One region of the Bowmanella yangjiangensis genome, then DNA from elsewhere that is predicted to be linked to it. Evidence: predicted binding sites of a transcription regulator. Region 1 holds the regulator's gene; each other region holds the start of a gene.
What was found. The regulator sigma-54, encoded in region 1, starts transcription at its own class of promoters, with help from an activator protein. The targets are predictions, from matches to a motif close to GTTGGCACGNNNNTNGNNT.
Positions count from the first base shown of each region.

Region 2: a site for sigma-54 is predicted at 4,001-4,019, ahead of KJY73_RS12055 (DUF4097 family beta strand repeat-containing protein). Genes of this name have one in related genera too.
Region 3: a site for sigma-54 is predicted at 3,906-3,924, ahead of flgB (flagellar basal body rod protein FlgB). Genes of this name have one in related genera too.
Region 4: a site for sigma-54 is predicted at 4,296-4,314, ahead of KJY73_RS12615 (ferritin-like domain-containing protein). Genes of this name have one in related genera too.

Region 1 is NZ_JAHDJU010000001.1:116,975-124,759, forward strand. It holds gene KJY73_RS00530 (GNAT family N-acetyltransferase) at 1-192, shown strand, start outside; gene KJY73_RS00535 (hypothetical protein) at 298-1,251, shown strand; gene KJY73_RS00540 (cupin domain-containing protein) at 1,257-1,571, shown strand; gene KJY73_RS00545 (DUF1272 domain-containing protein) at 1,571-1,879, shown strand; gene rluF (23S rRNA pseudouridine(2604) synthase RluF) at 2,006-2,743, shown strand; gene KJY73_RS00555 (HPr family phosphocarrier protein) at 2,754-3,026, opposite strand; gene rapZ (RNase adapter RapZ) at 3,023-3,871, opposite strand; gene ptsN (PTS IIA-like nitrogen regulatory protein PtsN) at 3,868-4,311, opposite strand; gene hpf (ribosome hibernation promoting factor) at 4,372-4,659, opposite strand; gene KJY73_RS00575 (RNA polymerase factor sigma-54) at 4,687-6,162, opposite strand; gene lptB (LPS export ABC transporter ATP-binding protein) at 6,251-6,976, opposite strand; gene lptA (lipopolysaccharide transport periplasmic protein LptA) at 6,981-7,499, opposite strand; gene lptC (LPS export ABC transporter periplasmic protein LptC) at 7,483-7,785, opposite strand, start outside.
Region 2 is NZ_JAHDJU010000002.1:528,797-536,581, forward strand. It holds gene KJY73_RS12045 (glutathione S-transferase family protein) at 1-406, opposite strand, end outside; gene KJY73_RS12050 (TonB-dependent receptor) at 567-3,230, shown strand; gene KJY73_RS12055 (DUF4097 family beta strand repeat-containing protein) at 3,304-3,966, opposite strand; gene KJY73_RS12060 (LVIVD repeat-containing protein) at 4,164-5,906, opposite strand; gene KJY73_RS12065 (amidohydrolase family protein) at 5,918-6,916, opposite strand; gene KJY73_RS12070 (3-hydroxyanthranilate 3,4-dioxygenase) at 6,926-7,441, opposite strand; gene KJY73_RS12075 (RidA family protein) at 7,443-7,785, opposite strand, start outside.
Region 3 is NZ_JAHDJU010000001.1:1,039,084-1,046,868, forward strand. It holds gene KJY73_RS04630 (LPP20 family lipoprotein) at 1-121, shown strand, start outside; gene flgN (flagellar export chaperone FlgN) at 171-590, opposite strand; gene flgM (flagellar biosynthesis anti-sigma factor FlgM) at 591-923, opposite strand; gene flgA (flagellar basal body P-ring formation chaperone FlgA) at 1,081-1,776, opposite strand; gene KJY73_RS04650 (chemotaxis protein CheV) at 2,090-3,013, shown strand; gene KJY73_RS04655 (CheR family methyltransferase) at 3,028-3,861, shown strand; gene flgB (flagellar basal body rod protein FlgB) at 3,964-4,365, shown strand; gene flgC (flagellar basal body rod protein FlgC) at 4,365-4,787, shown strand; gene KJY73_RS04670 (flagellar hook assembly protein FlgD) at 4,805-5,491, shown strand; gene flgE (flagellar hook protein FlgE) at 5,507-6,931, shown strand; gene KJY73_RS04680 (flagellar basal body rod protein FlgF) at 7,200-7,785, shown strand, end outside.
Region 4 is NZ_JAHDJU010000002.1:670,427-678,211, reverse strand. It holds gene KJY73_RS12630 (peptidyl-alpha-hydroxyglycine alpha-amidating lyase family protein) at 1-703, shown strand, start outside; gene cueR (Cu(I)-responsive transcriptional regulator) at 792-1,205, opposite strand; gene KJY73_RS12620 (heavy metal translocating P-type ATPase) at 1,198-3,570, opposite strand; gene KJY73_RS12615 (ferritin-like domain-containing protein) at 3,788-4,222, opposite strand; gene KJY73_RS12610 (sigma-54-dependent transcriptional regulator) at 4,600-5,937, shown strand; gene KJY73_RS12605 (histidine kinase) at 6,017-6,262, shown strand; gene KJY73_RS12600 (sensor histidine kinase) at 6,271-7,734, shown strand; gene KJY73_RS12595 (response regulator) at 7,737-7,785, shown strand, end outside.

The sequences.
Region 1 (7,785 bases):
CTAGGGGTAGGGAAGCAACTGATGACATGGGTCAAAACCAGCATGCGAAGATTGCAATGTCCTGAGTTGATGATCCCCAGTGATCCTTATGCTGAAGCTTTCTATGTGAAAATGGGCGCGACAAAGATTGGCGAGACACCCTCAGACAGTATTGTTGGCAGAATGTTACCCTTAATGAAATTGAAGGTATGAGCCTGTTGTAACAAGCATTTAATTGGCTACCTGGCTTCTTACTTCTGTAAAAATTGTCGGCGAGAATGTAGGGTAAGCCCACAATGCATTCCATGGAGTAGTTCTTTGCGCAATTTGATTTTGGCAGTTGGTCTTGCCTGCACCCCTGTTCTGGCGTCCCCCACCTTTATTGTGTTGCAGGACTTACCTTATACGGACACCCAAGAATATGTGTATAAGAACATAGTCAGGCCAGCCATTGTCAGTGCCGATGCGGATTTTGTCATCCATGGCGGCGATATGCAGGGCAGTAAAGCGGTTTGCAGTTACGCCGGGCTTAAGGCGCTTCGTGATGATTTGTACAGTCTGAAGCCAGAACGGGTGTTTTTAACACCGGGCGACAATGACTGGACGGACTGCGATAGACCAAGTAATGCCAAGCCGGTCAGCGAGTATCAGGCCTTGGGCTGGTTAAGAGAATTGTTTTATGAGCCAGCGCCCAAAGGATTGCCGGAGTGGCAGTTGGCCCGTCAAGACGCTTTTCCTGAAAACGCCCGTTGGCTGGTGGATAACAGCCTGTTTGTGACTTTGCATATTCTGGGCACAGTTAACGGCAGACAGCAGGTCTATCTGGATGATCCCAGCTATGCGCTTGAGCAGGTTGAGGCGCGGGACAAGGCCAATCATCTATGGTTACAGGAAGCGCTAACCGTTGCCAAAGCGCACAACGTAACGCATATGGTGGTTGCCGCCCATGCTGATATCACCCAGCTTGAAGGCAAACCACCATGCTCTCGCAGTCGCACCAGCGATTGCGACCCTTATCAGGCATACCGCAAGCAACTGCGAGATGTTGCCGCCGAGTTTGGCAGGCCTATGTTGTTTATTCATGGCGACACCGAGCCATTTTGCCTGGATAAAAATTACGGTCGCAAAACTGCCACAAATTTATGGCGTTTAAATGGCGCTGGTGATTACAACCTGATTGATGCACTGCGCATTAATATTGGTGACAAGGATACTGAGCCATTTAGTATCAAGGCATTAACCCGGGATATTGCTCCCCCTTTGTGTAAATAGACATTATGACCAGCATCATCCGAGCCAAAGACTTCACCGCATCTCGTCCCTGGGGGGCTTTGGATATAGCCTCTATGCAGGGGGTCAGCACTCGTCTGCATTGGACGGATAAGCCCTATCGCTGGCATATCAATGACGGTGAGGAAGTCTTTGTGGTGTTGGATGGTCAGGTGGAGATGAAGTATCGAGATGTGGAAGGGGAGCGTTCTGCCATATTAAATGCCGGCGACATTTTTTTCGCCAATGAAGGAACCGAGCACTGTGCTTTTCCCGTTGGGGAAGCCAGGATCCTGGTGGTGGAAAAGCAGGGAAGCCTCTGATGCTTCAACTACGACCAAATTGTGAATGTTGCAACCGCGCCTTGCCTACGGATTCGCAACTGGCACTGATTTGCAGTTATGAATGTACCTTCTGTCGGGACTGCGTTGAGCGTGTTTTGCAAAATGTTTGCCCAAATTGTGGAGGCGGTTTTATGCCAAGGCCGGTACGTCCCAAAAACGCTTATCGCCCCGGAGTGAGTTTGACACAACAACCGGCTTCGACGAATGCTGTGCATAGCCGTTATTGCGTCGAAGAGATGCAGACCTTTAGCCAAAAACTAGCTTCGATTCCACCGGCTGAGCGCTAAAGCCCGGCAAGTTTCCTGCCTCTGATCTGCCAGCGAACAGCTATGCCAGTTTGATTAGCTAGTTTTACCGTGATCTGCACTGCCGCATAGATTAAAATTCCCTGGCGCAAGGGCGCTGGAGGATATATGAGCGAAAACGGCGCCATCAGGCTTAATAAATTTATCAGTGATTCTGGCTATTGTTCGCGTCGTGAGGCGGATAAGCTCATTGAGCAAAAACGGGTGACTATTAATGGTCAGATCCCGGAGTTAGGCACCAAGGTGATGCCTGGCGACCAAGTTGCGGTGGATGGCAAAGGTGTGGGCGCCAGTGCCATGGATAAGTCTGATCGCACTTATATTGCCTACAACAAACCTGTCGGTGTTATCTGCACCACAGAGCGCGGTGTGCGCGGCAATATTGTCGATGCTATTCGTCATCGGCAGCGCATTTTTCCCATCGGCCGTCTGGATAAAGACTCTGAAGGGCTGATTTTCCTGACTACGGACGGCGATATCGTCAACAAGATCTTGCGGGCAGGCAACGAACACGAAAAAGAGTATGTGGTGACGGTGAACCAGCCGGTCAGTGAGCGATTTACCCGACAAATGAGTCAGGGTGTGCCGATTCTGGGTACGGTGACCAAGCCTTGCAAAGTAAAAGCTACCGGGCGTTTTTCATTTCGTATCATTCTGACGCAGGGCCTGAACAGACAGATTCGACGTATGTGCGAGTTCCTCGGTTATGAGGTGGTCAGTTTGAAACGCGTGCGTATTATGAATGTTGAGCTGGGGAATTTAAGACCAGGCCAGTGGCGAGACCTGTCTGATAGTGAAATGGCTGAGATTAATCAGGCAATTACCCATTCGAAGAAAACGGCCTGAGTGAACAACCTTATTCCGCTTCGTTGAATTTTTGCTGGATGAGTTGTTCAACTGCTGACAGCGCGGCTTGTGCATCCTGACCTTCGCTGATCACCACGACTTCCTTGCCCATACTGCTTTCCAGCATCATCAGCCCCAGCACGCTGGTGGCTGAGGCGGACTTTTCACCTTGTACCAGGGTGACCTGGGCATCGAATTGCACCGCCAGTTTAGCCAGCTGAGTAGCTGCTCTGGCGTGCAGGCCCAGCTTGTTCTGAATCAGCAGGGTCTTTTCTAATTTCATTTGCGTGATAACTCTCTGTGACGGATCTGCACATCCGGATGCACGGCCCTAAAGGTTTTTGCCAGACTCTCTGCCACAAAAACAGAACGATGCTGGCCACCGGTACAACCAATGGCAATAGTCACATAGCTGCGGTTATTCCGCTCCAGATGCGGTAACCAAGTGGATATCAGGTTCTGTATCTGCCAGATAAACTTGGTGACAATGGCCTGCGAACCCAGAAAAGCTTCAACCTGAGGGTCTAAGCCGGTGAGATTCTTAAGTTCCGGCTCCCAATGGGGATTGGGCAGGAAACGCGCATCAAACACATAATCAGCATCCTTGGGAATGCCATGCTTAAAACCAAAGGATTCAAATACCAGCACCAGGCGCGAGCTTTTCTTGCCCAGAATACGTTCTCGAACCAGCTCGGCCAGTTGATGTACTGACAGTTCACCGGTATCGATATACAAATCGGCTCTTTCGATTATCGGGCCGAGCAGCACCGACTCAGACTGAATGGCATCTGTCAGTGACTTACTGTGCTTGGACAAGGGGTGCAAACGACGGGTTTCGCTAAAGCGCTTAATCAGTACATCATCACTGGCGTCGAGATAGAGAATGGTTAACTCCCAGGTCGACGGCAGATAGTCGAGAATTTCGACCAGTTCTTCCGGGTCCTTGGGCAGATTGCGCACATCAATACTAACGGCCACCTGATCATATTCGTCCACCACAGTATGGGTGAGGGTAGGGAGCAGGTTAACGGGAATATTGTCTACACAGTAATAACCAAGATCTTCCAGCGCTCTGAGTACAATAGATTTCCCTGAGCCGGAACGACCACTGATGATGATGAGTTTCACACTATAGCCTCAAATAGTTCCTGATTTGATTGGGCGTGACGCAGTTTTTTTACCGTTTCCTTGTCATTCAATTTGGCGGCAATGGTGGCCAGGGTTTGTAAATGCCCTTGTGCCTGGTCCTCGGGGACCAATATAGCGAAAAATATGTCGACCGGTTGGTTGTCTATCGCTTCAAATGCGACCCCTGGCTGACTGGTAACCAATATTGCGGTTACATTACTCAGGCCGGCTAAGCGTCCGTGAGGAATGGCAATACCACAACCAATGCCTGTACTACCCATCTTTTCCCGGTTAAGTAAGCTAGTCAGAATGGCATCCTGGCCTATATCCGGAAGGTGTTGGGCGGCAATATCACTAATGGATTCCAGAATGCGTTTTTTGCTGGAGCCTTGTACTGCACATACAGTGCGGTCTGGGGTGAGGATGTCTTTGATTTCCATTTTGCGTTTTTTGTCTGTGTGGCCATAAACAGGCTAAGCCTGTTTATGGCATCAGTGGGCCTAATGGCGTTTCATCTTTTCCTTATGCTTGAGCACCTGGCGATCAAGCTTATCGATAAGACTATCAATGGCAGCATACATATCAGTATGTTCGGAAATAGCAAAGACTTCGGTACCGTTCAAATGTAATGTAGCCTCCGCTTTCTGGTTCAGCTTTTCGACATTCAGAATGACATGAACATTATTAATGTGATCGAAGTGTCTCTCCAACTTAGTAAATTTACTATCAACGTAGTCGCGAAGAGAATCGGTGATTTCAACGTGATGACCAGTAAGGTTGATTTGCATAGTGCCTCTTCCTTTTGTTGGCGAGTCTTACAGCAGACTCTTGCGTTGGTTAGATGGGGGAATCGATAGTGATTCCCGGTACTTGGCGATTGTTCGCCGGGCAACCATAATGCCTTGGTCGGCTAACAACTGCGCAATTTTGCTATCACTAAGTGGCTTGGCAGGTTTTTCTGCCGCCACCAGTTTCTTAATCAGAGCTCGAATAGCGGTAGATGAACATTCCCCGCCGCTTTCGGTTGCTACGTGGCTGGAGAAGAAATACTTCAGCTCATAAATGCCGCGTGGCGTATGCATATATTTCTGTGTGGTTACCCTGGAAATGGTGGACTCATGCATATCTACCATTTCTGCCACATCGTTCAATACCATAGGCTTCATGGCTTCTGGGCCGTATTCAAAGAAGCCCTGTTGCTGCTGAACAATACAGTTAGCGACCTTCAGTAAGGTGTCATTGCGGCTTTCCAGACTTTTGATAAACCATTTCGCTTCTTGCATGTGCGAGCGAATAAACTGGCTGTCGCTGGAATTGCGCGCATTGCGGCTCATGGCGGCATACTGCTGGTTAATACTCAGCTTAGGTAAGCTGTCAGGGTTCAGCTCTACTATCCAGCGCCCATTTTTCTTGGCAACAGATACGTCCGGTATAACGTATTCCGGTTCGCTGGTGACAATGGCGCTACCAGGGCGTGGATTGAGCGTTTGCAGTAACCGCAGTGCTTCGCGTAATTCTTCTTCTTTAAGACGCGCTTTGCGCATCAGAGTTCGGTAATCTTTGGCAGCCAGCAGATCGCTATATTCATTAATCAATGCTTTGGCTTCTTCCAGCCAAGGCGTGTCCGGTGCAAATTGACGCAACTGCACCAGCAGACATTCCTGCACTGAACGGGAGCCTACCCCAACCGGATCAAACATTTGAATGCGCTTCAGTACACACTCAATTTCATCCAGTTCTACCTCTTCGTTTTCAATATCCAGGCTTTGCAGGATATCTTCGGTACTGACTGTCAGGTATCCAGACTCATCAATACTATCGATAATGGCAATGGCAATGGCAGCATCGGTTTCACTGAAAGGGGTCAGACGCATCTGCCAAAGCAGGTGATCCTGAATATTGTCAGAGGTTTCCCCCTGGTAAATGGCATCATCATCACTGGCTGTAGAAGACGAAGCGGGGGCCGAAGAGGCGCTGTAGTATTCATCCCAAGTGGTATCTACGGGTAACTCATCGGGCAGTTCCTGCTTTTCCAATGCGTCGCCGGCTTCCAGGCTCTCGCTGTGCTCGCCATTAGAAAGAGATTCATTGTCGGGACTATTTAAATCCTGCACGTCTCCGGCAGAGAAGTCCTGTCCGTCATCCGCTTCCAACAATGGGTTGGAGTCCAGGGCTTCCTGGATTTCCTGCTGTAGATCCAGCGTGGACAACTGAAGCAGGCGGATGGCCTGTTGCAGTTGCGGCGTCATAGTGAGCTGCTGGCTGAATTTTAGTTGTAATGCGGGCTTCATCTACTTCTTATTATGTTCCAATGGCCTTTCAAGATATTGATATGGGCGTTTTAGCAAAGGTCAAGGTACCCTGCGGCATACGCCTTAACTATAGCCTGAATTGTTCTCCGAGGTATACATCTCTCACCTGCTTGTCATTCAACACCTGTTCGGCGCTGCCTTCGGCGATTAATTCACCATGGCTGACAATATAGGCTTTCTCACACACATCCAGGGTTTCACGAACATTGTGGTCGGTGATCAGAACGCCGATTCCTCTGTCTTTGAGATGATGGATAATCTTTTTAATATCGCTGACAGAGATAGGGTCGACACCGGCAAAAGGTTCATCTAACAAAATAAAGCGAGGATTGGCAGACAAGGCTCTGGCAATTTCAACCCTGCGCCTTTCACCGCCGGATAAGCTCATGCCGGTGCTATGCCGGATATGGTTAATATTGAACTCATCCAACAGAGCGTCGGCTTCTTGCTCGCGTTGTTCCTGATTCAGCTCTTTACGTGTTTCCAAAATAGCCATCAGGTTTTGATATACCGTCAACTTGCGAAAAATGGATGATTCCTGTGGCAAATAACCTATGCCACGACGAGCTCGAACGTGCATAGGTTCGTGGCTGAGTTCTTCGTCGTCGATAAAAATTTGGCCTTTATCCATGGGCACCAAGCCAACAATCATATAGAAAGAGGTTGTCTTACCCGCACCATTGGGTCCCAGCAGACCAACTATCTGTCCGGCGCTGACTTGCAAACTGACATCACGCACCACCTGGCGGTTTTTGTAGCTTTTGGCCAGATGTGAGGCCTTCAAGGTGGGCATGCTGTTACTTCTCCTGCACGGGTTTTTTCTTCGGTTCAGGCTGGAATATTGTCTCTACGCGACCATCTCCGTCATCTGAACCTTGGGCAACCAACTGCTCTTTCTCCATGTTGAATTCGATTTTATCACCGCTGACACTGCTACTGTTTTGATGTAGCTCAGCATTTCCGCTAAGCGTCAGTGTGCGTTTTTCTACATGGTATTCGATATGGTTTGCCAACGCTCGAATGCGACTACCATCTGCCATGGTTTGCTGATATTCGGCAGGATTACCGCGGGCGATAAAAATTTCCCGGCCTTTACCCTGCTCGGCATTTACTTCCACTTCACCCGCTTCAATGCTGAGTGAACCCTGAGTGATTTTTACATCTTCCCGAAAGATGGAGATTTTGTTGATGCCATCTCCGGACTGGAATTTAGAGGCCACTCGGATGGGTTCATTGAAGTCCTGATTGATGGCATTGGCAGCGGCGCTGATTAGCAAGGCGGTCAGCAGCAGGTTCAGTTTAGTTGTCTTTGCCATAGATGGTCTCTACGTGATCCAGTAATTCAAATTGTTTGTTATTCATATCAGCACTAAAACCATTGCCGCGAATGGTGTAATTGACGCCTGAAATAGTCACGGGCTGGTCTGAATGCATGATCTTGTTGTTGAGATCGATTTCAATAAAGCTGGTATTGATGGTTTGTAAAATGCCGTCTTCACTGAGACTGCGGATCTCAACATTGGTTTCCAATTGGATGCGGTTGTCTTCATATAAGGTGCCTTCCTGGGCGGTAATTTCCCAAGGGGGCTCATCAGCCTTAAC
Region 2 (7,785 bases), on a different contig from region 1:
GGTGCGAGGCGATCAGCGTTTCGAGCGCTTCAGGGGTCATATTGGTAAAGCGCTGGCGAATCATAAGCTGAAAAGATGCCACTCTCAGCGTGGGGTGGATCACATCATCAAAATACTTACACCACATTCGCATATTAGCCCGGGCCATTGGTTGTGAGGGGACCAAGCTGGGTATAAAAGTTTCGTCCAGATACTCATTGATGATGCTGGACTCGCGGATAACCTGGCCGTTATGCACGAGGGTCGGCACCACGCCGGCCGGATTAAGCGCCAGGTAATCGGGATGCAGATGTTCAAAGTCCCGCAGCACCACGCGCTGGCTTTGCCAACTCAAGCCTTTGGCGGCCAAGCAGGCGCGTACCTTAAAAGACATCAACGAATCCCAATCTTGATAAAGCCAGAGCATTTCATCACCTTTATTAATGTATACATGAAAATATAAATGTATTTAAATTGATTAAAAATATATACAAATATTTAACATTGAATTATATGTAAAAAAAGTGAGTGCAAAATAAACAACCTCAATCAACCGCACAGCAACAAGAACGAAAGAGGAGACGGGTATGACACGACACACCAACCTAACCAATCTGGGCTTATGCACCAGTTGCCTACTATCCGGTTTGGCAACCAGTCACAGCCTGATGGCGCAAGATGCGCCAGCCAACCAGGACAGGAATGTCGAGCAAATCGTCGTCACGGGGTCGTTTATCAAAGGCAAAGAGCAGGGCACCAGCGCTTCGCCTATTGCCGTAATTGGTGAAGACGATCTGAATAATATCGGGGCCACCAGTGTTTCCGATCTGGTCAATACCTTGACCATCAATACCGGAGCGCAGGTTTATTCGGACAGTTTCGAACAAGCCCGTTCAGCCGGTACGACTAATATCAACCTGCGTGGTTTGGGCGTTACCTCTACGCTGGTTTTGCTAAACGGTCAGCGGCACACCTTGTCACCGGCGGTTACCGAAGCCGGTGATCAGTTTGTGGATCTCAGCACATTGGTGCCCGCCATCGCCGTGGAGCGGGTGGAAATACTCAAAGATGGCGCGTCGTCCTTGTATGGCTCTGATGCGGTGGCTGGGGTGGTAAATTTTATTACCCGTTCCACCTTTGAAGGATTCGAGCTGGATGCCAACTACCAGCACAATAAATACGGCTCGGACGAAGTCAGCCTGGGCGCTATTGTGGGGGCGGCAGGTGAACGCAGCAATCTGATGTTTGCCGTGAATTACTTAAAGCGCACCAATGTGCCTAATTCTGCGCGACGCGATGATTATGCCGACAATCAAGACTCCTGGAGTGGTTACGGCTTTCCCGGCAAGGTGATTGCGTTTGACGGCCCTCCGGGACCGCCGATTAAACTCATTGACCCAAGCTGCCTGGATGGTAGTGCTTTTGAAAAATATCCGGGTCTGGTGCGCCGCAAGCCAGATGGTGAGTTCCCAAGCGACGGTGCTTGCGAACTGAACTACGGTTATTACGGTGACATCATTGCCGCCGCCGAACAAACACAGGCCATGGCGCAAGCGACCTTTGATTTAACCGACAGCACGCAGTTGTTCAGTGAATTGGTGGTGGCCCGCAATAAGACCACGATTAATTCGGTGCCAAGCCAACCCCAGCTAGACGAAGTGCGGGTACCTGCGTATCACCCGGACGCTATCGAAGTAGGAGGCCCTGACCCCTTTCCCGGCAGTGCCTCTAACAGTGGCGTGCTGTTTATCCGACCACTGGGGGCTGGTTCCGAGCCCAATAAAGATGACAAAGTTTACCAAAGCTGGCGTTATCAACTCGGCCTGAAAGGCGACTTGACCAATGATTGGAGTTGGAAAGCCACCTGGACTACCAGTGTCAATGAAGCAGAAAACGCCCGCAAAGATGTGATTACCAACAATTTGCAAGCGGCCTTGAATGGTCAGGGTGGGCCAAACGGCGATGCATTTTATTATTGGCTGTCGAGCAGCCAGGATAAAAATACCCCTGAGATGTATGACTTTATCTTTGGCGAGTTTGGCTATCAGGCTAAATCCAGCCAAAGCGTATTTGACGCCCATGTCACCGGTGATTTATTTGAACTGCCAGCCGGTTCGCTAGGGGCTGCTTTTGGTGTGCAACATCGTACCGATAAGCTGGAATACGATTTTAACGAGTTATCTAACGATCTGGTGTTTAACTTTTTTGGTGGCGGTGAAGATTTTACCGGGGAACAGAAAGTGTGGGCGGCATTCGCCGAATTCTCCATTCCGTTGACTTACGATCTGACGATGCAGACCGCGATACGTTACGAGGATTTTGACTTGGCCAGTACCACTGACCCCAAAGTAGCCCTGCTGTGGACCCCAAGCCAGGACTTTAGCCTAAGAGCCAGTTACGGCACCTCGTTCAGAGTGGCTACCGTGTTTCAGAATGATTCCCAGTTTATTACGCCGCAAACCGCCAATGATCCGCTGGCCGGTGGTGATGAAGTGAGTTTTATCTCATTGCTGACCGGTGATCCAGAGCGCCCATTAAAGCCACAGGAGTCTGAGGCTGTGAACCTGGGGATGAGCTGGACCTTCGCCGAAGATGTTACTTTGAATCTGGATTACTGGCGCTTTGATTATAAGAACTTTATTACGCCTGAGTCCGCTGCAGCATTGCTGGCTGTCGACCCGACCAGCAGTCAGATTGAGCGCGGACCGGGTGGCGAAGCGGTGAAAATCACCACTTACTACCGCAACGCCGGCTCGGTGCAAACCGATGGCATAGATTTCAGCTTGTTCACGGATCTGGACATGGGGGAGTGGGGTAACCTGCGCCCTATGCTGGATGGTACTTATCTGCTCAGCTATGACCTGGACGATCCGCTACTCGGCCCCATCGATGGCCTGGGCAATGTCAACGATGAAAACTTTGGCGTATCCACCGTCGAGCTGCGCGCTAATCTGGGCTTGCTGTGGAGTAACGGTAAGCACAGTGGCAATCTTTATGTTCGCCATATTGGCGATTACCAGAATGACAATGAAGACAACGCTAAAGTTGCCAGTTGGACCAAGATAGATATGCAGTACATCTATCAGATGGATCCTTTGCTAAGTACGGGGGAGGGCCCAAGGTTAATGGTGGGGGCGCAGAACCTGTTTGACCGCGCCGCCCCTACCGTGCGCAATTCGCTTGGCTACGATGCCACTGTGCACGATCCCCGTGGTCGCATGGTGTATGTCAATATAAAACAGGCGTTTTAACCTACGTCAGCTTTGCAATAAGGCGGGCTAGGCCCGCCTTATTTAAGGTTTTTATACTAAGACGCTTGGACTTTTATTCTGCGCTGTAACGGCGCTCAACTTTGTTCAGCAATGCCGGATCTTCCAAGTCCAGCTTTACTGGCTTATGCAGAATAATACGACCCTCGATGCGGGCATTTTTGTCGACAAACAAGGTCGGCTCGTCATCGTCACCCCAGCTTTTATCTTTGCGGTGATTAAACACTACATCACCTTTAATGGTGGTACTGCCTTTCAACACGATATCGCCATTCAGGGTCTCCAGATCTTTACCAACCTCTGCGTCATCCAGCAGGATATCGCCATTCACTGTGCTGATATCTCCAGCTACCTGGGCGCCGCGTTCCAGACTGATGCGACCATTTACGGTTTCAAGATCGTCACTCACTCGCAAGTTCTTACCAGCAATGATGCTGCCGTTGACGGTTTCAGCTTCTTCCACTGATACATTGTCGCCCAGTTCGATACCACCGTTGACTGTGCTGACATCTCCGGCGCTGCTGCGATGACCAATGTCAATTCCGCCGTTGACCGTGCTCAAATCGCCTACCTTACGGTCACTTTGAATATCAATACCACCAAATACCGTGCTTGAATTTCCATGTTCATCAACATCACCACCCACGTGAATAATACAGCCGGAGAGTAAGGTCACGCTGAACAGTGGCACCAGCAGAGCGAGAGTATGTTTTTTCATGTTAATCCTGTTGATTTTGCTTTTTGATATTTAAAAGCAAGCCTCAGGCCACATAAGTAAGCTGTTTAAAATCAATTGGTTATGTATTTGTTGTGTGGAGTAAATAAATAGGTTTTGCCAAACTTTGGCACAATTCGCCACTTTTGCTGAAAAATAAGCCACTCAATAAAAAGGAGCCTTACGGCTCCTTTTTCTGATTAGGGTCTTGGCGGCCATGCCTGCTTAGGTGGGGCAAAGCTGGGCTCACCCAAAAGCGGGCTGGACAGGGCGTAGAAGCCATGGTTAGTAAACAGCCAGAATAGGTTGCGGTCGTACTCCACATAAACCGAGTGGGACAAATTGCCCATGGCATAGCTGGCTACCTGATCTTCCTTAAAGGGTGGCACGAAGTAGGCAGCAATTTGTGGTTTATCCGGGTTGCTTACGTCAAACACCTGCAAGCCGGCATTGTAGAAGTTAAACGGCAGAATACCGGCTTTGTGACTACCCGGTTGATGATAGGCACCAGTGCGTTTTGGACCAAAGCTACCACGACGCTGACAAAAATCCGTAAAGGATGCGTCGGCTGGCGGCTTGGGACGAGGCATCACACCTTTCACCTTGGGATTGGCCGGGTCAGACACATCAATAATATGGATATCTTTGTAAGGCTCGTAGCAGTCTTCGTTGAGTGGGTAGCCACTGAAATACACCAGACCGGTTTCTTCAACCTGGGACACATCGACAAAATCCCCTTCGGTACCGGCAATATTGGCTGGGAACTTCAGATTACTGACCACCTGCATATTGGATGGGTCGCTGATATCCACTACCACAAAACCTAACCCGCCCATGGCGCCATAACCATACTTACCACCCTGGGAAGCCGGTTTGGGAATAAACAGTGGCATACGAGAGCCCATCCAGGAGGTACGGTTTCCTGCACGCGGATCTGCTTTGAAGACCGCCTCATGCTCCGGGTCGCCGACGATTTGCCCAGGCAAACCTAGCATATCCAAGAATCTGGGGTTAGTCGGATCAGACATATCCCAGGCCTGATAGCCTGCGCTGTATAGGTCATTGGGGTATTCGGTCAAACCCCAGCGCTTATCCGGGGCTGCGGAGACATACATAATGTCGTCGCCGAAATAAGCGGGAATATCCCTTACCCCTGAACCTTGCTGCTGTCCTACAGGGGCATCCGCATGCAAGATGTCAGTGGTCCGCTCGGCAATTAGTTTCCAGTCTTTGGGGAGCGGTCCATTCATCTCGTAGACTTTAAAGCCTTTAAGGTGATTGGCGTTGCGAATTGCTTCTACTTTATCTGGCTGGCGGTATTTATCACGTAGCAAACCGAAACGACGAATCTCAAATGCTTGCACCATTACATATTTACCCAGCTTTTTGCTCCATTGGATACTGGCCGCGCCCATCATGTCGTTTTCTGCATACGGATTTTGTTCTTCACCGTCAGGGCCGTTAGCGCCCCAGGTGTGGCCCCGGGTCAGAAGCAGTTCAACGCTCTTGGGGTCCGTAATATCAAATATCTTCAGATCACGGCGCACATATTGGTAGAGATAGCGGCGACCATTGAAATCAACAATATTCTGCCAAGTATGAAAAGGCTCTACCGTAATAGGGTAGTAAGCTTCCACCTTCATATTCTTGATGTAGCTGTTGGGATCCCAGTAATCCAGTTGCCCTTCAAAAGGAAAGGCATCATGAGACTCCGGGGTCGCCTTGGGATGCACGAAGCTGCCATCTGCCTGCATACCATAACTACCAGGCACTGGATTAGCCGGCGTGCGGTCACCACCCAATTCAGCCTGGCGCTTAACTATAGGGTCCTTGATGTTAACCGGCGTGTCTTTGCTTATGTCCCAGGGACTGGCGATTAAACCCGTGCTGACAACCAGCGCAGCGGCTATGGCACTCAGCGGGAGCCTTCTATAATTCTGCATGTCGGTCTCCGTTATTTATTAAGGTTAAAAAATTCAGCGGCGTTATCTGCCAGAATGCGTTGCTTGGTCTGTGCGCCTAGCTCATCGTGGCTTTTTACCAGCTCACCTATGACCTGCTCACCCAAAGGAAAGGGATAGTCTGAGCCCAGCATCACCCGCTCTTCGCCCATGGTTTTGACCAGTAAGGCCAGGGCATCGGGGTGAAATACCGCCGAGTCCACATAGAACCTGTCCATGTAGCTGGAGGGTAGGTTAGGGCAGTCTTCGCGCACGATATCTCTGTGTTTCCAGGCGTTATCCACGCGGCCAATCAAATAAGGGAAACTGCCACCACCATGGGCAAAACAGATTTTCAGGCTGCGGGGCAAACGCTCAAAGGCTCCCGATAAAATCAGGGATAAAATCGACAGTTGCGTTTCGGCAGGCATGGCGACCAGCCAGGGCAACATATATTTAGGCATGCGCTCGGGGGCCATCATATCCCAGGGATGGATAAGCACAGGTGCGCCAATATCGGCGCAGTGGTGCAAGAAGGTCACAATACCTTCGTCATCCAGATTCTTCAGACCCACATGGTTACCAATTTGCACCCCCACATGGCCATTGGCCATACAACGGGAAACCTCAGCGCAGGCCGCGTCGATATCCTGCATGGGCACCTGACACAGGGCTTTGAGGCGTTGGCTATCCGGAGTGCAAAGTTCCAGTGCCTGGTCATTCAGCCAGGCAGCCAGCGCCAAAGCCTGTTCCACGGGGCGGTGGTAGGCAAAAAGTACCGGTGTGGCGCACATAATCTGGATGTCGATACCAAGCTTATCCATATCTGCCAGGCGTTTTTGGCTGTCCCAGCAGGCATGGGTAATAGGCCGGAATAGTTTGCCGTCAATCAGAATGTCTGCTTGCTCGGCATTCTTGTGCACCACTTGTGGCCAGCCCTGGCTGTTAAAACGCGCAGCGAAGTCCGGCAAACTAGCTGGAAAAAAGTGCGCATGCATGTCGATTAACTTCATGGCCAACTCCTATTTGCCGGGGTGCAATTCGCCACAGGCACTGCAGGTGCGTAATTGCTCATTTTCCTGAAAAGCTTTAAACAGCGGGGGCAGGTCTTTGACGATGGATTTCAGTTCCACTTGCACTTCATGCAGCAGGTGGTTGCAGCTCAGGCAGTACCAACGAAATGCGTCATGCTTGCCCTCTGGGCGTTTGGGCTCAATAACCAGACACAAGCTGCCTGCCTCGGGGCGTTGCGGAGAGTGGGGTACATAAGGGGGTAACAAAAATACGTCACCCTCTTTTAGCTCCAGTTTATATGGGCCGTTTTCCCCCATGATGTTGAGGTACGCATTGCCTTTCATTTGGTAGAAGAACTCTTCTACCGGGTCCACATGGTAGTCAAAGCGCTGATTAGGGCCACCCACTACCGTACACATCAAGTCTGCATCTTCCCAAATCAATGCGTTGTTGACCGGCGGTTGCAGCTTATCTTTATGGTCATCCAGCCATTTTTGGAAATTAAAGGCTTTGAGTTGTGTCATGTTAGCTCTCCTTGACCGCGTTGGACTGCGGCTTATAGGCCACCGCCTTGATTTCAATCAGCAGGTGCGGATGTGGCAACTGATGTACGGCTACTGTGGTACGGGTTGGTCCGTTGGCATCGAAGTACTCGCTATATACCTGATTGTAAGGACCAAAATCATTCATATTGACCAGAAAGGTACTGATTTCTACTAAGTCTGCCAGGGTTGCCCCTTCGACGGCCAGAATATCGCTGATGTTGTCAATCACCGCACGGGTCTGGGCGCGGATATCCAGATTGGTGGTGCCCATAGCATCCACTTCTGCGCCCACTATGCTGTTATCTGGCAGGCGCGAGCTGGTG
Region 3 (7,785 bases), 920 kb from region 1:
AAGCTACGCGGTGGATGAAGATACCTATGCCACAGAGTTAGAACTTGATATGCGCAAGGTGCATGATATCTATCTTAGTGTGGCTAAACCAAAGCGTATTAAAGAGGTGAAATATTACTGAGGCGTGTTGGGGTTAAATGACGCGCTGGTTAAGTCGCCAAGTAATTTGCCTAGGCGCTAATACCGCTGCCCCGACTGCCTGAATGCTTTTTGCCTGCTTTGTCATAGGTCAGGCTTTCTTTAGCGCGAGATTCAACTATCAGATTACGCAAGTGTTCAAGGCGCAGTTGACCTTGTTCCACTGCGGTAGCGTTAATTTGCGTTCGGTATTGGCAGTCTTTGACCAGGTCAATAATCTGCTCTTTGAGGGTGGCTTGCTGTTCGGTTAGTTCGCTTGGTAGTAGGGTTGAAAGTTGCTCATCCTGCTGTTGAATTTGCTCCAACAAAACTTCTTTTTCTTTAACTAAGCTAATTAAGGCTTCAGCATCGCGACTGCTGATCTGTTGTAACTCTGTGTCTAATAAAAGCTGTAGGCGCGCCAGAGCGTCCTTTTGCTGATTTAATAGCTCAAGACTTCTCTGCGTAGACACTTAGGACTTAATCCCAAACAACTCGGATTCCAACTTGGCAATTTTTTGCGCCAATACTTCAGGATTCACTTTGTACTCACCAGACTGAATGGCACGCTTCAGGCGATCCACTTTTTCCTGATTAACTGGTGTGTCATTACCTTTCTTCTGCACTTGTGCCAACTGCTGAGCAGATTGTGTCAAAGACACGGAATCCTGCCTGGGAGCCGTTGTTTGTGCCTTGGCTTCATTCGCCTGGGCGGCCGCTTGGTTTTGTGCCTGCTGCTGTTGATTGAGCTTTTGGCTGTCTACCTGCGGCTTGTTCAAATTACCATTGATATTGTTAATCGACATGCTCACATCCACTACCTGATAAACCTCTGCTTACGTTATCGGCAGATGCTAGGGTTACTTTAGCAAATTATTTCAACCGGCTCACCTGTTGGGAACAGTTGCCAATTGTTTATCGACACAGTTGCTGAAAATTTGAGCCAAATAGCATGATACATGACTAAATTCCCACTGCAACTTCCCCCGCACTAAGTACGCGGGCGTTAATCTGTTTCTCGGAGGCGCGATTCTTAATGAGTATGGTATCGCCGACGTTACCGTCCTGTAGAGCTATACCCGAGGTTTTAATCTGCAACCCTGCGGCATTGGCTCTGATCACTATGCTATCTCCCTTACAGACATAGCATAGCTGCGAGGGTTCAAGTGGTTGTCCAGCGCGCAAGCGACGTTTGCTTCGGGCACCTGCGAGATCACTAATATTGGCAAACGTACTGCTGTGCAACTGGCCAAGTTCCATCTGAATGACTTCAAGCTGAGATTCGTCCAGCAATGTGCCGGGGGAAACCGGCACTTTGGTCACCACAACAGCTTGGGTTTGGCGAACTTTAACCATCACATATAAAAACCAGTTAGATGAGACACAACTTACGCGGACTGTGACATTAGACTGCGACAGGCTATTTTCGCTAGCCTGAGCAATAAAAGGTTCAGCGCACTGAGGGATTTGTAAGCGTTCATCTACAGTCGCAGCTTCCACATCCAATTGACTGGTATCAGGACTTAACTGGGTAAGACGTTCTAGCACATATTGTCTGGCCGTGTCGCTGACTTGCTGATGTGGTGATGCAATAGCCGGCACTTCGGCTAAAACGCCGACACTTTTTATGGTTAGTAGCAAAAAAATCAATATTCTCATAACTCTAGCTGAATTAATCATGTTTACTTCAGGCCACTTTGGCTATGCTTAAAGACAAATTCTAGTAACATAGGGTCTGGGCATTGAAACCGTATGTGTGTTCGCTACCCGTTAAGCTTATTGACGGAAGCAATATATACGCAGGTTTTTAAGCCGAAGGGTTGACGAGAACTAGGCCGGGGATGAAAACACCTCGGCATGTCAAAAATCAGTCGGCTAAAGGCCTAATTCAAGTCTTCTAAGGCAACCTATGCGCAATTGAATGAGTTATCGCAAGTATTGTGCCTGAATTGATTCATCACTGAGGTGTTTTATGGCGGGAATCTTAGATTCGGTAAACCAGCGTACACAACTGGTTGGGCAAAACAGGCTGGAGCTGCTGCTATTTAAGTTACGTGGGCGACAGCGTTTTGGTATTAATGTGTTCAAGGTGCGGGAAGTTTTACAGTGTCCGCCCCTGACTGCTATGCCAAAGCTTAACAAGTTTGTGCGTGGTGTTGCACACATCCGTGGGCAAACTATTTCAGTGATTGATTTAAGCTTAGCCACCGGCGGTAAACCTATCGAAGACATCAGCAAGTGCTTTATTATCATTGCTGAATACAACCGGTCGGTGCAGGGATTCCTGGTGAATTCCGTTGAGCGGATTATCAACATCAACTGGGATTCTATTTTGCCGCCACCCAAAGGGGCAGGGCGCGCCAGTTATTTGACGGCGGTCACCGAAGTTGATAACGAGCTGGTTGAAATTCTGGATGTTGAGAAAATACTCAACGAAATTTCGCCGCTGAAAACCGATGTTAGCGCGGAGGTGATTGCCGGATTGGATGTATCCGCGGTTCAGGATAAGCTTATTTTTGTTGCCGACGACTCCTCCGTCGCACGTAACCAAGTAGTAAAAGCATTGACAAGCTTGGGGCTGAAAATTGAAACAGCCAAAAATGGTATGGAGGCTTTGGTTCGTTTGCGAGAGCTGGCTGAAGATACTGGTAACGTGACTGATCGTGTAGGCGTATTGGTATCAGATATTGAGATGCCAGAAATGGATGGCTACACTCTGACTGCAGAAATCAAAAACTCCCCCGAGCTGAAAGACCTTCATGTGATTCTGCATACCTCACTGAGTGGGGTATTTAATCAGGCAATGGTAAAGAAGGTTGGAGCAGACGATTTTATCGCTAAGTTCCATCCAGACGAATTGGCCAACTCGGTCAAGAAATGGTTAGGTCTTGAATAATTAGAGATTAATTTGTGCCTGATAAAGAGATAGGAATCCAAGACTATGCCATGTTCCGGGATTATCTGGAGCGTCAATGTGGCATCGTTTTAGGCGACAATAAACAGTATTTAGTGCGTAGCAGATTGTCGCCCTTGTTACGTCGTTTCAATGTTGCGAATCTTCCTCAGTTGATTGGTAATGTTGTGAATGGTCGCGACCGAACACTGCGTGAAGCGGTGATCGATGCCATGACCACCAATGAAACTTTATGGTTCCGCGATACTTACCCCTTTGAATTGCTGAAAAATGAGTTGTTACAGAAGTTTAAAGGTAAAGCGGGTCCTCTGCGTATATGGTCTGCGGCCTGTTCATCCGGCCAGGAGCCTTATTCCATAGCGATGAGCATTCTGGAGTTTCTGCAACGTAGTCCCGGGGCTTTCCCTGGCGGTGTGCAGATTGTGGGAACGGATATTTCTTCAGATATGCTTAACCGCTGTAAAACTGCAGAGTATGACAATCTGTCATTGTCCAGAGGCTTATCTGATGAGCGTAAACGTCAGTTTTTCGAGCCCACGGCAAACGGTACGATGCGCTTGCGGCCGCAAGTCACGAATATGGTTTCGTTTCGGCCGATTAATTTGCTGGAATCTTACAGCTCGTTAGGCAAGTTCGACATTGTGTTTTGCCGCAACGTGCTGATTTACTTTTCAGCACAGATCAAAACACAGATACTGCAACAAATTGCCGCAGGCCTGAACAAAGAAGGAATTTTGTTCCTCGGTGCCTCCGAATCTATGTCTGGATTGTCCGATGCGTTCAGCATGGTGCGTTGTAATCCAGGCCTGTATTACCTTAAAAAACAATAGCCTTCCTGCAAGATTCAACACTGCCGGTTTGATGACACCATTGAACTGGCACGTGTATTGCTAAGTTTTTCCTAACACAAGCTTCGTGCTTAGGAGAAACAGGTGGCAATCAGCTTAGATAGATTAGTCGGTTTGCATCATCGCGCCTTGCAAGTGCGAGATGAACGCATGGAAGTCATTTCCGGAAACCTGGCTAATGCCAACACGCCCGGTTACAAAGCTCGCGATATTGATTTTAAATCGGCTATGCAAGCGGCTCAGGCCGAGCGTTCATCCAGTCTATCCCGTACCCACGAGAAACACTTTGCTGTGGAAATCAGAAATCCCGGCGAACAAATGTTCAGGGTACCAAATCAGCCTGATACCGGCGACGGCAATACCGTTGATGTGCAGGTTGAGCGTAATAGCTTCTTAGATACCGGCATGCGTTATCAGGCTGGCATCGAGTTTCTTAACGGTAAATTTAAAGGGATGAAGAAAGCCCTTAGCGGAGGACAAGGCTGATGAGTCTGTTTAATGTCATGAACATTGCTACCACTGGCATGAGTGCAGAGTCAGTACGTTTAAATACGACCGCCAGCAACATTGCCAATGCCAACAGTGTCAGCAGCAGCATTGATGAAACTTATCGGGCCAGAAAGCCCGTGTTTGCCGCAGAAATGCAAAGAGCCATTGATGACCAAACCGCTGGTACCGGCGTTAAAGTTCTCGGTATTGTAGAGAGCGACCGACCATTGCAAATGGAATACAACCCAGGTCATCCAATGGCTGACAAGGATGGCTACATCTATAAGCCGAATGTCAATGTGGTGGAAGAAATGGCTGACATGATGTCCGCGTCTAAGGCTTATGAAACCAATGTTCAAGTTGCTGATACCACTAAGCGTATTTTCCGCAGGGTACTGCAGCTTGGTCAAGGGCAGTAAGGGCTGAGGATTAACAGATGACAAATTCAGTTAACAATAGTGATATCCGCGACCTTTATTGGCCCCAGGAAACTAAAGCGCCAGAAAACACCAATGGGCAGTTAAAGCAGGAAGATTTCTTTGCTTTGCTGACCGAGCAGCTTGCCCAGCAGGACCCAACGAAGCCGGTAGACAACGATCAGATGATCGCCCAGATGACCAGTTTCACAATGGCGGACAGCTTAAGTAAGTTGCAAAGCAGTTTTGAAGGGTTTGCTGCCAACATGAACTCCAGTCAGGCGCTAGCGGCGTCAGGTTTGATTGGGCAGCAAGTATTGGTGATTGGTGATAAAGGCACATTGACAGATGCCGAGGGCGCAGAACTCTCAGGGGTGATCATCAATGAAAAAGCGGCCCATGATATGAAGATCACCATCGAAGATAAAAGTGGTCAGACTGTCAGAACCATGAGCCTGGGATCTAACGCGGCCGGCAACATCGAATTTAACTGGGATGGTACGGACAACAGCGGCAATCCATTGCCACCCGGCAACTATACGATTACCGCTACCGCTAAAGTGGGTGAGCAGCGTATTGATTTACCTACTGCCATTAACCGTCATGTAAATAGCGTCAGCCTGGCGTCCAGTACCCAGGGTGTCATTCTCAATCTGGCCGGCGAAGAGAGCGTGAAGCTCGCTGACGTGCTGCAGATTGGCAGCTGATAGGAGAGAACCAAGATGTCCTTCAATATAGCATTAAGTGGAGTGAACGCTGCACAGCGCGATCTGGATACCACGGCGAACAACATCGCTAACGTAAATACTGTGGGCTTTAAGCAGTCTCGTGCGGAGTTTGGTGACGTGTATGCCACTTCACTACTGGCTGGCTCGCGTACTAAAGTGGGCGACGGTGTTCTGACCCAGGAAGTGGCTCAGCAGTTTACTCAAGGAGCTCTGCAGTTTACCGAGAGTGCGCTGGATTTAGCTATCAGCGGAAATGGTTTCTTTGCCATGGCGCCGGATCTGTCTTCCCGGGATTTCTCTTATACCCGTGCAGGTATGTTCAAGCTTAATTCCGATAACTATATTGTTAACTCTGGTGGCCAACACTTGTTAGGTTTTCCGGTTAACGCCGATGGCACCTCTGCGTCGGTGGCGACCAGTACTATGGTGCCTATTCGTGTACCAGATTCATCCGGTGCACCTCAGGCTACCACCGAAGTGGATATGAAAATGAACCTGCCAGCCAGCGCTGTGGGTTTGGATCCTGCACAATTTGACCCTGCCGATCAGTTAAGTTATCACGCTAAGACTTCGATTACGGTTTACGACTCATTGGGTGATAGCCATGTGCAGACCTTCTATTTTATAAAAGACGGCACCGTTGGCCCGGCACCGGCTAATCCCAACCAGTGGGTGATGGTGACTGCGGTAGATGATCAATTAGTCAATATCAATGACTCTACCGGCGTTGTACCACCTGTGCCAGCCCCTCCTCCAGCAGTCCCCGCTCCTGGCGATGCTGTTAACTATGCAGGTAATGCCACTGGCAATCCGGTGACGGCTGCACGCTTAGAATTTAATAGCGGTGGTGAATTTATTGGTATCTTTGCAGCAGACGGCGTGGCCACCTCTGACTACAAACTGGAGACTGCGCAACTAGGTTCAATTTTAACTAATGGTGCCGATACGACTCAGACGCTGAAAATCGATTTCAATTTCTCCACAGGTCCACAAACACCAGAAGAACCAACGCAATATGCCGATCCTTTTGTGGCAACCACTTTGTCACAAGACGGTCTGCCGGTTGGTCGTTTAACCGGGATAGAGATCAATAAAGATGGTTTGGTATTGGCGAAGTACTCAAACGGTACTTTTGACCCTGTTGCTCGTATTGGCCTGATTCGTTTTGCTAACGAACAGGGTCTGACGCAACAGAGTAATACTCAATGGAAAGAAAGTATTCTGTCTGGTGAAGCATTGGCCGGGGAAGCTACCACAGGAACCTACGGCGATATTAACTCTCAGGCGCTAGAATCGGCCAACGTCAATCTAACTACAGAATTGATCGATATGATTGTCGCCCAGCGTAACTTCCAGGCTAACTCACGCGCCCTGGAAGTGAATAACCAGTTGAACCAGACAGTACTGAATATCCGCTAGAGATAGATAGTTAGGAGAGAAGCGAAAGGGGTAAGATGAGCAATCGTCTTACCCCTTCTTTTTTAGCCTGTTCGAAAGAGGGAAAAACTATGAGGCTTCAAAATAGCTGATTCATCATAAAATCACCTAACACCTAACACCTAACACCTAACACCTAACACCTAACACCTAACACCTAACACCTAACACCTAACACCTAACACCTAACCATTCTGGCACCAAAATTGCTCAATTCAGATTAAGTCTGTCTTTGAGTCAATAAACCGTCATGGATAAGTTGCTCTACATTGCTGCCAGTGGTGCCAAACAAGATTTACTGGCCACTGCCGTACGCGCCAATAACCTGGCAAATGCCCAGACCAATGGTTTTAAAGCCCAGTTGGAGCAGGCCAGAGCCATGCCTGCGTTTGGTGAAGGGTTACCAACCCGGGTTTTCTCTATGACAGAAAGTCCCACCAACGACTATGAGGGCGGTGCCATGATTCGTACCGACCGCGATTTGGATGTGGCTATTCAGGGAGCAGGTTGGTTAAGCGTGCAGGACAGGCAAGGTAATGAAGCCTACACCAGGGCTGGCAATCTGCAAGTGGGGCCGGATGGCTTACTTCAGGATGGTCATGGCAATCTGGTGATTGGTGACGGCGGCCCTATCGCATTACCGTTACCTCTGTCCAAGATAGACATTGCCAATGACGGAACTTTATCTATCCGCCCTCAAGGCGCACCTGTTGAAGTGCTCGAAGAGATTGACAGGTTAAAGCTGGTGAATCCCAATGTGGCGGAAATGGAACGGGGTGCGGATGGCTTGTTCAGGTTGAAGAATGGCCAGCAAGCCGATGGCGACCTGAATGTCC
Region 4 (7,785 bases), on a different contig from region 1:
CAAACAAGGCCAGTTCAAGCGTGAAATCGGCCAGGGGCTGTTTCGTGTTCCCCATGGTCTGTTTGTCGACTCTCAGGGGGCCATCTGGACCACAGATCAGGAAACCCATCAGGTACTAAAGATGGATCAGCAAGGCCAGATCCTGCTGATCCTGGGCCGCAGGGACAGCCCCGGCAGCGGCTGGTTTGATAACGGTTACCAATTGAATCTGCTCAATGCGCCAAGTGATGTGGCACTGGACAGCCAGGGCAATATCTATGTAGCCGACGGCGGTAACTTTCGTATCGTCAAGTTCTCCCCAGAGGGTAATCTGCTTTCCAGTTGGGGCAGCAAAGGTGAGGCTACGGGGCAGTTTAACTTCCCGCATTCGCTGCTGTTTGATGAACAAGATCAACTGTATGTCACCGACAGGCAGAATGGCCGCATCCAGATTTTCACCACCGACGGTCAGTTTATTAAACAGTGGCAGGATATTGGCTACCCCTACGAACTTGAACGTTTTGATGCCAACACCCTAATTTTAACCGACGCCAGAAGCGGCGAGATCAATAAAATTGGGCCGAACGGTCAGGTCTTGGAGCGCTTTGGCCGTTGGGGCAAGGGGACATCGGAGTTTGGTTTTCCCCACGGTCTGGCGGTGGATAAACAGGGTGTGGTGTATGTGGGTGAGTTACTTAACTGGCGAATCCAAACTTTTAAGTAACCGGCCATCGATGTTACACAAGTCAAATGGGTAGCAGACACTCGATTCCTAAAGCCTCTGCTACCCGACCAGAATCCTAAGCAAATGCTCAAACCATGGATTCTGGCCCGGCCAGGGAGTCCAGAATGGCGCAGTCCGGGTTACTGTTACCGCAGCACTGATTAGCCAGCTTTTCCAGCACCCCATGGATCTGCTGTAATTCGGCAATCTTCTGCGCCACATCCTGCAGGTGCTTTTCAGCAATGTGCTTCACTTCCCGGCTTTCCCTGCCTGGGTCGCGCCATAAATTCAGCAGGGAGTGGATTTCTTCGAGCGAGAACCCCAACTGCCGACCACGGCGGATAAAGTTTAACTGACGCAGTTGCTGTGTATTGTACAATCGGTACCCCGCCTCGGTACGAGGGGTTTTGTCCAGCAGGCCGGACTGCTCATAATGGCGGATCATTTTAGCCGACAGGCCACTGGCCTTTGCCGCTTCACCTATGGTCAGTAACTTAGTCATGTTTGTTTTCCCTCCAACGCTGCAACAACAAGGCGTTGCTGACCACCAACAAACTACTGCTGGCCATCGCGGCACCGGCAATAATAGGGTTAAGGTACCCTAGTGCCGCCGCCGGAATGCCAATCACATTGAAAATAAAGGCCCAAAACAGGTTCTGACGAATTTTTTGATAGGTCTTACGCGCCAGAACCAGGGCGGTCGCCACCAGGTTCGGCTCACCGCGCATTAAGGTCATGGCCGAGGCACTCACTGCCACCTCGGTGCCGGTCGCCATGGCCATGCCCAGATCGGCCTGAGCCAGAGCCGGTGCATCGTTGATACCATCCCCCACCATGGCCACTTTAAAACCCTGCTGTTGATAACGTTTTACCCAGGCCGCTTTGTCCGCCGGCAGCACTTCCGCTTCAACATTATCCAGCCCTAATTCAGTGGCAACCTGCTGCGCGCTGGCTTTACTGTCGCCGGTCAGCATCGCCACTTTCATACCCTGACGCTGCAAACGCTGCACCGCACTTTTGCTGCTGGCTTTGATTGTGTCAGAAAAACACAGCAGCCCCACGAGCTCAGCGCCGCCATCGTTAAGTACCGCCAGCCAGGAAATAGACGCCCCGGCCACCATGACCTTGTCCATAGGCAGCTCCAGTTTGTGCTCACGCATCCAGTGGCTACTACCCAGCAGCCAGGTCTGCCCCTGCATATCGCCGGTCACGCCTTTACCTGCCACCACTTTAAAGTTGTCTACCGCCAGGGTGCTGACATCCTGTTGCTGGGCTTTTTGCACCACGGCTTTGGCCAGTGGATGCTCACTGTTTTGTTGCAGCGAATACGCCAGTTGCAATAAATCCTGCTGACTATCGGTTAACGCCGTTAACTGACTGAGTTGCGGCTTGCCTTCAGTTAAGGTGCCGGTTTTATCAAACACCACTAAGTCTATGCGCTGGGCCTGTTCCAAGGCCCGTGCATCCTTAACCAGAATCCCCTGTTTGGCCGCCGTGCCAGTGCCAGCCATAATGGCTGCTGGAGTCGCTAAACCCAGGGCACAAGGGCAGGCAATCACCAACACTGCCACCGCGTTTAAGATGCCAGTCGTCCAGTCGCCAGCGCCCAGACCCCAGCCTAACAAGGCCAACAGCGCAATCAACAGCACCACGGGCACAAACACCGCACTGATGCGATCCACCAGGGCTTGTACCGGCGCCTTGGCACCCTGAGCCTGTTCGACCAGACGGATAATTTTGGCCAGGGTGGACTCAGCGCCGACTTTGGTGGCCACCAGCTCCAGCACCCCATCCAGATTCACCGAACCGCCAATGGCGTTATCGCCCACCTTTTTATGCAGCGGCACGCTCTCACCACTGATCATGGACTCATCCACCTGGCTGTCGCCGGATTGAATCTCACCATCCACCGGAATACGCTCACCGGGCAGCACCTTGACCTTGTCACCGCTTTTTAAACTGGCGGCCGCCACCTGCTGCCAACTACCATCGCGCCATAAACGCGCCTCGATGGGTTGCAGATTTTCCAAAGCTTTTAGCGCATCTGTGGTGCGTCTTTTGGCTCGGCGTTCCAGATATTTACCCAGCAGTACCAAGGTTAATACCGCGGCGCTGCTTTCAAAATACAGATGCGGCATGCCCTGCCCATCAAACACCGTCCACAAATACAACGACAAGCCATAGGCCGCCGAGGTACCAATGGCCACCAGCAGGTCCATATTGCCGCTGCCGGCTTTTATGGCCCGCCAGCCCGCAGAATAAAAACGCGCCCCAAAGTAAAACTGTACTGGCGTGGCTAGCAGCCATTGCCACAAGGGCGGCAGCATCCAATCGCTGCCAAACAGCATGCCGACCATGGGCAGCACCAGCGGCAGAGTTAACAAGCTTGCGCCTATTACCGGCCAACTATCGCGCTGGAAAAAACCCGGTTCGCTGGGTGCTTTGGCCTTGTCTGCGCTATCGGTATCCAGCAACTGATAGCCCGTCTGCTCAACCGCCGCAAACAATAGCGAGACATCCAAGCCTACCAGGTATTCAATGCTGACCTGTTCACTGGCCAGGTTGACCCTGGCATCGACTACGCCGGATACCGCTTTTAACGCCTTTTCCACCGTACCTGCACAGGACGCGCAGCTCATGCCCCCCACCCCAAACTGGCTTGTTTGGGTAGGCACTTTGTATCCGGCCGCACCTATGGCCGCGATCAAGGTAGCCGCATCAACATCGCCTTGCACTGTGGCGGTTTCGGCAGCCAGGTTAACCTGAGCTGTGGTTACGCCCTGCACTTGCAGCAAGGCTTTTTCAATACGTCCCACACAGGACGCACAGCCCATGCCGCTAATAGGTAACTGCACGCTATTTGCCATGTTTATCTCCAACATCAGCTTAGATAGCTTAAGGCTAAAGTTTAACCTTATGGGAAGGTCAAGGTTGTATTTTGAGAAATTGGCAGCAACCTAGGCAAGCGCATTAAGGCTAATTCCTGCAGGGGAGGGTATTAATTGAAGCAATAAGACAATATCGGAAGGCCAACTCGTTGTTTGAAAAAAAATGCCGCCCCTTGGACGGCATTAGCCAGCGGCATTAAGCGGTGGCGCGTTGCAATGCCTTCATTTCATCGTGGCACACCTGCATATCAGCTTTCACCTTTCTCAGCACAATGGCGCACTGAGGTGGCTGCTCACATTTCAAGGCATCATCCAAGGCATCCAGTAGTTTGTCTTCCACTTCCTCAAGCTGGTCCACATAAGTGTGCTCTTTGTCGGTGCTGATGCTGCCCAGCAACTTAGTGTAAAAACTGCGCAGGTCCACGGCCAACGAGGTATCGTCTTCGATCTCGCCGTTTTCTGCTACGGCAAAGGGCTGCAGCGCTGATACTGCGTTCTGTTTAGCAGTGATCATCCGGTTGAACATATGCTTGATATGTACACTGGATACCTTCTCCCTGGCTTCTTCGTAAAATTCAATGCCGCCGTTAAGTACTTTAATGACGTCTGATACCTTACTTACTTTCGACATAGTCTGTCTCATCACATGTTTCTCCATTGTTGCTAAATCAGAAGGCCGCTTGTCGACCCTGTCAGGCTGACTGATGCAGAACCCGGACCAACCACCAAAACAAAGAGAAAAATCCATATAAATCAATAACAAAAAACAAATTCATGTAAATGCCCCTGCCCCTGAAACGACCGCCCTCTATGAAAGATTTTCCATGTCGGCTGAAAATCTTTCAGGCTTGCTGTCCCTCAACAATAAGCCAATGCAACAAAACGGAAACAGCAATCCGCCTTTCGCTGCCATGGCAAGATAGGTATGATGTTTGCAGTGTTTCAGGGTATGGAACACTGACGCGGTAGAATTCCGCTGGATTCAGACCGGCATAATAAGGATGTATCTTGGCAACTATATTACTCGTCGATGACGATTCGGACTTTTGCAGCATTGCCTGCCACTTAATTGAAATGCTCGGCCATGAGGTCTACACCGCATCCACGCTAGAGGACGCCAGATTGGCGCTTGGCGACATGCGTTTTGACCATCTGCTGCTGGATTTTATGCTGCCCGACGGCAGCGGCCTACATCTGGTTGATTATATTCGCAGCCATGATATTCCCGTCAAAATCACCATGATTTCAGGTCACCCGGCAGTACGGGGAGCGCTCACAGAATTGTGCGACGAACACATTGCCCACCTGACCAAGCCCATTGATGGCGATGATCTCAACCGCATCCTGAATCCGACCAAAGCGTCGTCGAATCGCAATAGCCAAGCACGCCGAAATGACCAGGCCATGCATTTTAATCACCTGATCGGTGAATCAGTGGCCATGCAAAAGCTGTATGAAATGATCGAGCGGGTCGCGCACACCACTGCCAACGTTATGCTGTTTGGTGAAAGTGGCGTGGGTAAAGAAATGGTTGCCAAGGCTATTCACCATGCGTCGGGCCTGAATGGGCCGCTGGTATGCACTAACTGTGGCGCACTGCCCAAAGATTTGATTGGCAGCGAACTGTTCGGCCACGAAAAAGGCGCCTTTACTGGCGCAACCGGGCAAAGAACCGGAGTATTTGAGCAAGCACAGGATGGCACGCTGTTTTTGGATGAAGTCACCGAAATGCCTATGGATATGCAGCCCACCCTGCTCCGGGTGCTGGAAATGCGCAATGTCGTGCGCGTCGGTGGCAACAAGGAAATTCCGGTAAATTGCCGGGTCATTTCTGCCACTAACCGGCCTATGCAAGAAATTGGTCAGCAAGGGGTTATCCGAGAAGACATCTATTTCCGTCTGGCCGTGTTCCCCATTCAAATCCCCCCTTTGCGCGAGAGAATGGATGATCTGCCATTGCTGGCGCGCAGTTTTCTGCAGCAGTTAAATAACGAACATCAAACCGACTATCTATTAACCGACGAACACCTGCGCCGTCTGATGCAATACGAATGGCCGGGTAATGTCAGGGAATTACGTCACAGTATTCACCGCGCCTATATTATGGCCGACAGGGACAGTGGGGAAATACAACTACCAGACTCTTTTGCCTCACCTTTCTCGGCCAAGCAATCCAAGGCCCAGACCCTGATGCCGGGCCGCACCATTGAAGAAGTTGAAAAAGAACTGATTTACGCGACGCTGGAAAAAGTCAACGACAACAAAACCCATGCCGCCAAGATGCTGGGTATCAGTACCAAAACCTTGTACAACCGTTTGCATGCCTACGGGGATTTTAGCCAGTAACTTTTTTACATCAACAGTTGATCCATTTGCCCGGCGCTACATATAAGTCCGGGCATTGTCTGCCAAAAGGAGTAAGCAGGTGCATTCTCATCAAGGTCCTATCCACCAGCTGGTTCACGACGCCAGACGGCCCCTCAACAACATTTCTATGCAGGCCGAGCTGCTGAAGTTGCTCGCCAACAAAGGCGCCGACGAAAGCCAACTTATTGATGCAGCAGATAAAATAGTTCGCTACTGTAAAGAATGCAGCCAGATACTGGAGGCCGTATCAGAACAGGCCGAAGCCGATGCTGCCAGCGCCGGGCGCCGCCCGCAACAGAGTTGAACGAGGATATGCAAAACAAAACCATCTGGTGGCTGATTGGTGGCCTGATACTGGCGATCACCTCAGTAAACACCTTGCTGGCCCTGCGCAGCAGCAATGAAATAGCAGGTATTCAAAAAAGCCTGACCAATACCGGTGAGGTAATGATGCTGCTGGATGAACTCTACATCAGTGTCACCTTGGCCGAGTCCGGGCAGCGCGGCTATTTGCTGACTGACAATGAACGCTTCTTGGCCCCCTATCAGGAACAACTGCAAAAGGTCCACACCAGCATTAACAATGCACGTGCCATCAGCTCTGAAATCAAAGGCCAACAATATCGCATCGAGGCCCTGATTGATTTAGTCCATCAGCAATTTGCTGAGCTGAGCCGAACCGTGGAGATGGCCAAAGGCGAAAAAGACTTGTTGGCGGTGCACGAAGTCAAAGTGGGTAACGACGTGTTATCGACCCGAATCGCTGAGGCATACCGGCAAGCCATGCAGGCGGAAAGTGAGTTCAGAGAATCCCTCTACCTGGATTTTTCTATCGCTCAGCACCGGGCAGACAACACCTTCTACCTGTCGTCAGCCCTGACCTTTGCGCTGTTGATTGCGGTTTTTTATCTGACCCGCATGAACTTGAAGAATGAGCTGCGTCACAGAACTGAATTGGAAGCGCAAAACGATACCTTGGCGCAAAAAGTTGAAGAGCGCACCTTTGCCCTGAAGATTTATGCCGATGAACTCAGCCGCAGCAACCGCGAACTGGAAGAGTTTGCCTTTGTGGCGTCCCACGACTTGCAGGAGCCGCTGAGAAAAATCCAGGCCTTTGGCGACAGGCTGCTTAATGCACAGCAGCAACAGCTGGATGAAACCAGCCTCGACTACCTGGCCAGAATAAATAAGGCCGCACAGCGTATGTCTAACCTGATCAGTGACTTGCTTGCGTTTTCCCGGGTTACAACGCGGGGCAAGGAATTCTCAAGCTGTGATTTGAATAAAACTCTCGCGCTGGTACTGGACGACCTGGAAATCAGCATTGAAGAAAGCCAGGCCGAGGTTGAACAGGATAGCCTGCCCATGATCAAGGCCGACACCACCCAGATGCATCAGCTGTTGCAGAACCTGCTGTCCAACGCCCTTAAATTTAAAGCCGCTGACCAGCCTCTAAAAGTAGAAGTACGCTGCCAGCAAACCAGCGGCCCCGCCCTGCCTGGGGATGAATCGAGCCTGGCCTGGTACCGCATTGACATTCGCGACACCGGCATTGGTTTTGAGCAGCAGTATGCCGACAAGATTTTTATGCCCTTCCAACGTTTGCATGGCCGCAACAGCTACGAAGGAACAGGTATCGGACTGGCCGTATGCCGTCGCATTGTAGAACGGCACGGCGGCAAAATCAGCGCCACCAGCCAACCCGGTAAGGGAAGTACATTCACCATTTTGCTGCCTCAGGACAGCTCAATGGTCACCATAGAAGGACAGAAGTAGCTATGAACAAAGTATCCAGACCTATTACTATTCTGATGGCAGACGATGACG